Blastochloris tepida: one gene and its partner. The protein of the gene in region 1 interacts with the protein of each later gene in a pairwise test. Links are inferred from orthologs where the notes say so. Each region holds a gene or a part of one and is shown on either strand. Other genes may lie near its edges.

What was found.
Region 2: the proteins of BLTE_RS01440 (region 1) and BLTE_RS11095 interact in binary tests that used the Escherichia coli proteins (3 or more experiments, as listed by UniProt). The link is inferred for Blastochloris tepida from one-to-one orthologs.

What each region holds. Positions count from the first base shown.
Region 1 is NZ_AP018907.1:332,902-336,120, forward strand. What follows is about bases 1-2,903. They hold BLTE_RS01440 (peptidoglycan D,D-transpeptidase FtsI family protein), read left to right. Parts: upstream 1-529; coding sequence 530-2,278; downstream 2,279-2,903. Other genes in these bases: rsmH (16S rRNA (cytosine(1402)-N(4))-methyltransferase RsmH), read left to right, coding at 1-145; ftsL (cell division protein FtsL), read left to right, coding at 147-512; BLTE_RS01445 (UDP-N-acetylmuramoyl-L-alanyl-D-glutamate--2,6-diaminopimelate ligase), read left to right, coding at 2,275-2,903. Also shown: more of BLTE_RS01445, read left to right, coding at 2,904-3,219. UniProt on the Escherichia coli protein: Essential cell division protein that catalyzes cross-linking of the peptidoglycan cell wall at the division septum. Required for localization of FtsN.
Region 2 is NZ_AP018907.1:2,402,275-2,405,498, forward strand. The notes cover bases 26-2,933. They hold BLTE_RS11095 (transglycosylase domain-containing protein), read left to right. Parts: upstream 26-340; coding sequence 341-2,527; downstream 2,528-2,933. Other genes in these bases: BLTE_RS11090 (YcgN family cysteine cluster protein), read right to left, coding at 26-35; BLTE_RS11100 (DUF1214 domain-containing protein), read left to right, coding at 2,851-2,933. Also shown: more of BLTE_RS11090, read right to left, coding at 1-25; more of BLTE_RS11100, read left to right, coding at 2,934-3,224. UniProt on the Escherichia coli protein: Cell wall formation. Synthesis of cross-linked peptidoglycan from the lipid intermediates.

The DNA of each region.
Region 1 (3,219 bases):
GTCGGACGCCGAGGTCGCCACAAATCCGCGCGCCCGCTCGGCCAAGCTGCGCGCGGCGGTGCGGACCGCGGCTCCGGCCAGGCGCGAGGCTCCGGCGCCGGGCTGGGTGCCCGATCCGTTCGCCGCCACCGGCCGGAGGCGCTGACATGCTTCGCATCCTCAACACCATCGTCGTGCTGGCGCTGATCGCCGCCGCGGGCAGCGTCTATCAGGTCAAGTACGAATCGACGCTGCAGGCCGAAAAGATCGCCAAGCTGCGCAACGAGATCCGTCAGGAGAAGGAGGCGATCGCGCTGCTGCGGGCGGAATGGAGCCAGCTGACGCGGCCCGACCGCATTCAGGCGCTGGCCAGCCGCCACTTGGCGCTCAAGACCTTCGACCTCGACCAGCTCGACAGGCTCGACAAGCTGCCGGACCGGCCTGCGCCGCCGGGCGATCCGATCGGCGACATGCTGGACGACATGGAACCGCGCGACGCCATCGACGGCGCCGAGACGGGAGACGGGCTATGAGCGGGCCGCGCGCCGACATGCCGGCATCCGGCCGGTCGGGAGTGGCGGAGCCGAAGCCGGCGAGACGGCCTGGCGCCGATCCGCAAGCCGTCTCGCGCGGCCGGCTTCGGCTGGTGATCGCGCTGTTCGCGGTGATCTTCACGATCATCGCCGGCAAGACCGCCTTTCTCGCCGCCGACGCCGATGGCGGCGCCGGCCGCCGCGGCGCGACGAACGAGGCGCTGGCCTCGGTGCGGCCCGACATTCTCGACCGCAACGGCGAGATCCTCGCCACCGACGTCAAGACCCCTTCGCTGTTCGCCGAACCGAAGCGCATCATCGATGTCGACGAGGCGCTCGAACTGCTGTCGGCGGTGATGCCGGACCTCGATATGGCCGAGGTGCGCGAGCGGCTGTCGGCCAAGACCCGCGGCTTCGCCTGGCTCAAGCGCGAGATCACCCGCCAGCAGCAGGCGCAGATCCATCGCCTCGGCATTCCCGGCATCGGCTTCCTGCGCGAGAACAAGCGCGTCTATCCGATCGGGGCCACCGCGGGCCACGTGCTCGGCCACGTCAATATCGACAACCAGGGTATCGCCGGCATCGAGAAGTGGGTCGACTCGAGCGGCCTTGCCTTTTTGCATCAGGTCGGGCTCGCCACCGACCGCGCCCAGGTTCCGGTCGAGATGGCGCTCGATCTGCGCGTCCAGCACGCGATGCGCGACGAGCTGATGCAGGCGAGGACGAAGTTCAAGGCCAAGGCGGCCTCCGGCGCCATCCTCGACGTCAATACCGGCGAGGTGGTGGCGATGGTGTCGCTGCCCGACTACGACCCCAGCAAGCCAGCGACCTCGAAGGACGATGCCGCCATCAACCGGCTCACCACCGGCGTCTACGAGATGGGCTCGACCTTCAAGGCGCTGACGCTGGCGATGGCGCTCGATTCGGGCAAGGTCTCGCTGAACTCGACGTGGGACGCCCGCGCGCCGCTGCGCTACGGCCGCTTCGCCATCAACGATTTCCACCCCACCCACCGCATCCTGTCGACGCCGGAGGTGTTCATCCACTCCTCCAACATCGGCACCGCGCGCATGGCGCTCCTGATCGGCGTCGAGGGCCACAAGGCGTTCCTCAAGAAGATGGGCCAGCTCGACCGGCTGCGCACCGAGCTGCCCGAGAGCGCCGAGCCGCTGGTGCCCAAGCGCTGGGGCGAACTCAATACCGTCACCATCGCCTTCGGCCACGGCCTGTCGGTGGCGCCGCTGCAGGCGGCGGCCGCGGTGTGTGCGCTGGTCAATGGCGGCGTGCTCATTCCGCCGACCTTCCTCAAGCGCACGCCCGAGGAGGCGCGCAAGCTCGGCACGCAGGTGATCAAGCCCGAGACCTCCGACAAGATGCGCTATCTGATGCGCCTCAATGCCGAGAAGGGCTCGGCCACCAAGGCCGAGGTGAAGGGCTACTATGTCGGCGGCAAGACCGGCACCGCCGAAAAGGTGATCAATGGCCGCTACGCCAAGAACAAGCTGCTCACCGCCTTCATGGGCATCCTGCCGGCCGATGCGCCGAAGTATCTGGTGCTGGTGATGCTCGATGAGCCGCAGGGTCTGCCCGAGACCCATGGTTACGCCACCTCCGGCTGGAACGCGGCGCCCACCACCGGCAGGATCATCGCCCGTGTCGCACCGATGCTCGGCCTGGAGAAGCGCGACGAACTGCCGCCGGCCGAGGCGCTGCTGAAGGGCGGGCCGCGCATCGCGGCTGCGCGTTCGCTGGTAGGTTCGCAATGACCACGCTCGCCGACCTGTTCGCCGCCGACCTGCCGCCCGGCCATCGCGCCGCCGGCCTCAAGGTCTCGGGGCTTGCCGCCGACAGCCGCAAGGTGCCGCCCGGCAGTGCCTTCGTCGCCGTGCCGGGCACCAATGCCGACGGCCTCGCCTATGCGCCGGCCGCGGTCGCCAAGGGGGCGGTGGCGGTGATCGCGGCGCAGGCGCCGCCCGGCGATCTCGGCGTGCCGGTGATCGTGGTTGCGGACGTGCGTGGCGCGCTGGCGCGGGCGGCGGCGCGGCTCTATCCGCGCCAGCCGGCGACCCAGGTGGCGGTGACCGGCACCAGCGGCAAGACCTCGGTGGCCGCATTTACCCGCCAGATCTGGACGGCGCTCGGCCACAAGGCGGCCAGCGTCGGCACCATCGGCGTGGTGGCGCCCTCAGGCGCCGGCTATGGCTCGCTGACCACGCCCGATCCGCTGACGCTGCATGCCACGCTCGACCGGCTGGCCGGCGAGGGGGTGACGCACCTCGCCATCGAGGCGTCCTCGCACGGGCTCGACCAGCGCCGGCTCGACGGCATGCGGTTCGCGGCAGGCGCCTTCCTCAACCTGTCGCGCGACCATCTCGACTATCATTTGACGCTCGACGCCTATTTCGCCTCCAAGCTGCGGCTGTTCGAGGCGCTGCTGCCGCCGGGCGCCGGCGTGGTGGTGGATGCCGACCTGCCGGAGGCCGACCGGGTGCGGGCGGTGGCGCGGCCGCGCGGCCTGCGCGTGTTCTCGATCGGCCGGGGCGGCGCCGGCATCCGGCTGGTGTCGGCCGCGGTCGAGGGCTTCGCCCAGCGGCTGGAGGTGGAGACCGGCGGCCGGTTCTATTCGGTTCGGCTGCCGCTGGCTGGCGCGTTCCAGGTGGCCAATGCGCTGGCGGCGGCGGGGCTCGCCATCGTCACCGGCTCGGAG
Region 2 (3,224 bases), 2.1 Mb from region 1 along the record:
CAGAACGGCGGCGCGGGGCGGTCGGGCGCATGCATGGCGCGATGTTATTCCGCGGCCGGACCGCCCACAACGGCGCTGGCGCCCGGTCAAGGAAAAGCCCCGATTGCCGGCCAGGGAAGCCCTTGCGTCGAAGCACCGTTGAAGGCATCACTCCTTCGGGTCGGGTTCGGGTTCCGCTGATCGACGCGGGATCGGAAACTGCTGCGGGGTGCCGGTTCCGCGACGGCGGGGCGTACGCCGAACACTCTGTTTGACGCGACGGCCTTCTTGGCGCGACGCCCTGTTTGGCGCGACACCCTGTTTAGCGCAACACCCTGTTTAGCGCGGAGGCAGACGACCGGTGCGCGAGCTTCTGTCCAACGAGTTCAAGGCCAGGGTCCGGCGGGCCCTGCTCGATCTCGATTCGCGCATCGACAGCGCGACCTTCGGGCTGTCGACCCGGCTGCGCGACGGCTGGGAGAATTTCTCGGCCTTCATGGACCGCTTCCATGTCGGCGGCTGGAAGCGTTGGGTGTTGATCGAGCCGCTCTCCGAGGCGGTGACGCTCGGCACCGTCGGCGCGGTGCTGATGCTGGCGCTGGCCGTTCCGGCGTTCCGCGAGACCACGCCGGACTGGCTGAAGCGCACCGAGCTGGCTGTTACCTTCCTCGACCGTTACGGCAATGAGGTCGGGCGCCGCGGCGTGCGCCAGAACGATACTGTGCCGCTCGAGGAATTCCCCGACCATCTGATCAAGGCCGTGCTCGCCACCGAGGACCGGCGCTTCTTCGAGCATTTCGGCATCGATGTCGGCGGCACGCTGCGCGCCGTCACCGCCAATGCCCGGGCCGGCGGCGTGGTGCAGGGCGGCTCCTCGCTCACCCAGCAGCTCGCCAAGAACCTGTTCCTGTCCAACCAGCGCACCATCGAGCGCAAGATCAAGGAAGCGTTCCTGGCGCTGTGGCTGGAGCAGCACCTCACCAAGAACCAGATCCTCAAGCTCTATCTCGACCGCGCCTATATGGGCGGCGGCGCATTCGGCGTGGACGCCGCGTCGCAATACTATTTCGGCAAGTCGGCGCGCGACGTGAACCTTGCCGAGGCGGCCATGCTCGCCGGCCTGTTCAAGGCGCCGACCAAGTTCGCCCCGCACGTCAACCTGCCGGCGGCGCGCGCCCGCGCCAATGTGGTGCTCGACAATCTGGTCGAGGCCGGCTTCATGACGGAAGGTCAGGTATTCGGCGCCCGCCGCAACCCGGCGACGCCGATCGAGCGGCGCGACGAGAAGGTGCCCAACTACTATCTCGACTGGGCGTTCGGCGAGGTCGAGGAGATCACCGAGACGCTGCCGAAATCGGTGACCGAGCGGGTGTTCGTGGTGCGCACCGCGCTCGATCCCAACATCCAGTACGTCGCCGAGACGGCGGTCGAGGAGAAGCTGCGCCAGTTCGGCCGCGAGTATGGCGCGAGCCAGGCGGCCACCGTGATCATGGACGTCGACGGCGCGGTGCGCGCCATGGTCGGCGGGCGCGACTACGGCGCCTCGCAGTTCAACCGCGCCACCGACGCGTTGCGCCAGCCCGGCTCCTCGTTCAAGCCCTACGTCTACGCCACCGCCTTCATGAACGGCCTCAAGACCACCACGACGGTGCGCGACGAGCCGATCTGCCTCGGCAACTGGTGCCCGCAGAATTACGGCCGCTCCTATGCCGGCACGGTGACGCTGCACTACGCCCTGCAGAAATCGATCAACACCATCCCGGTGCGGCTGTCGGTGATGCTGGGCAAGGGCAATGCCAAGGCCGGCCGCGCCAAGATCATCGAGACCGCCCACCGCCTGGGCATCTCGACGCCGCTGCCGGATTCCTCGTCGCTGCCGATCGGCGCGGCCGAGGTGACGGTGATCGACCAGACCCAATCGTTCGCCGCCTTCGCCTCCGGCGGCATGAAGGTGACCGCCCACGCTACGCTGGAGATCAAGACGCCGACCGGCGAGACGGTTTGGCGGTTCGACCGTGACGGGCCGAAGTCCGAGCGCGTGCTGCCGCAGCAGGTGGCCGAGGATATCAACCGCGTGCTCAAATCGGCGGTGGAGGACGGCACCGGCCGGCGCGCCATGCTCGACGGCATCAGCGCCTCGGGCAAGACCGGCACCACCAACGGCTATCGCGACGCGTGGTTCGTCGGCTACACCGGCAATTATGTCGGCGCGGTGTGGTACGGCAATGACGACCACTCGCCGACCAACAAGATGACCGGCGGCACGCTGCCGGCGATGACGTGGCAGCAGATCATGGCCTATGCCCACCAGGGCATCGAGCTGAAGACGATGCCGGGCCTCGGCGGCGACGCCAAGCCGCCCAAGGGCGATACGCCGGTGGCCCAGTCGGGCGGCGACCAGCCCGGCCCGCAGCGGCCGATCACGCTGTCGACCAAATCCAGCGCCACGCTGAACCGCATCGAGAAGCTGATGCGCGACTCCGCGGCGCCGGTGAAGCCGACCGCCGCCGCCACCGACCGCCCCACCGGCGCGCTGGGGCGCAATTAGAGCATTTTCCGCAAAAGTGGATACCGGTTTTGCGAAAGAAAATGCGACACACCAGAAACTTGGAGCGTCCGATCTGATGCAGTCAGATCGGATAACGCTCTGGAGCGACATGCCGGTTGTCGCCGGTTTCTGCGTTAAATTATTGATGTGTAATGTATTTTTTGATCCTGTCGGCCGCCCGGGTGCGGCCGGCTGCGGCGCCCGGCCCCAGCGGAACGATTTGCCGGCGCGGGCGGCGCTGCTATAGGGATCGCACGTACAAGGATCGCACGGGCCGCGCCGTGCGGGTCCGGGTCAATCTGCGGCACATTGGACGGAATTTCGTGGGGCCCTTCTCGACCCTCGTCAGCTTCCTGGTGGCGGCGGTCACGGCGCTCGTCCTGACATGGTTCGCCGTCAGCGGCCTGTCCGATTTCGACACCGTGCGGATCGGCGCCTGGACCGCCGCGCCGCGGCACGGCACCGCCGAGGCCGACCCCTATGCGCGGGCCACCTATGCCAGGTTCGGCACGCTGCCGGTCAGCCTCGCCGACGGCCTCGTCTTCATCGCCCGGCGCGACTCGGCGGGAAACCCGCTCGACGGCCGCTGCACCATCCGCATCACCGGCCGGGTGCCGCAGTCGCGCGTGTGGACGCTGACCGTCACCGACGACAAGGGCGCGCTGATCGACAATCCGGCCGGCCGCTACGGCTTCAC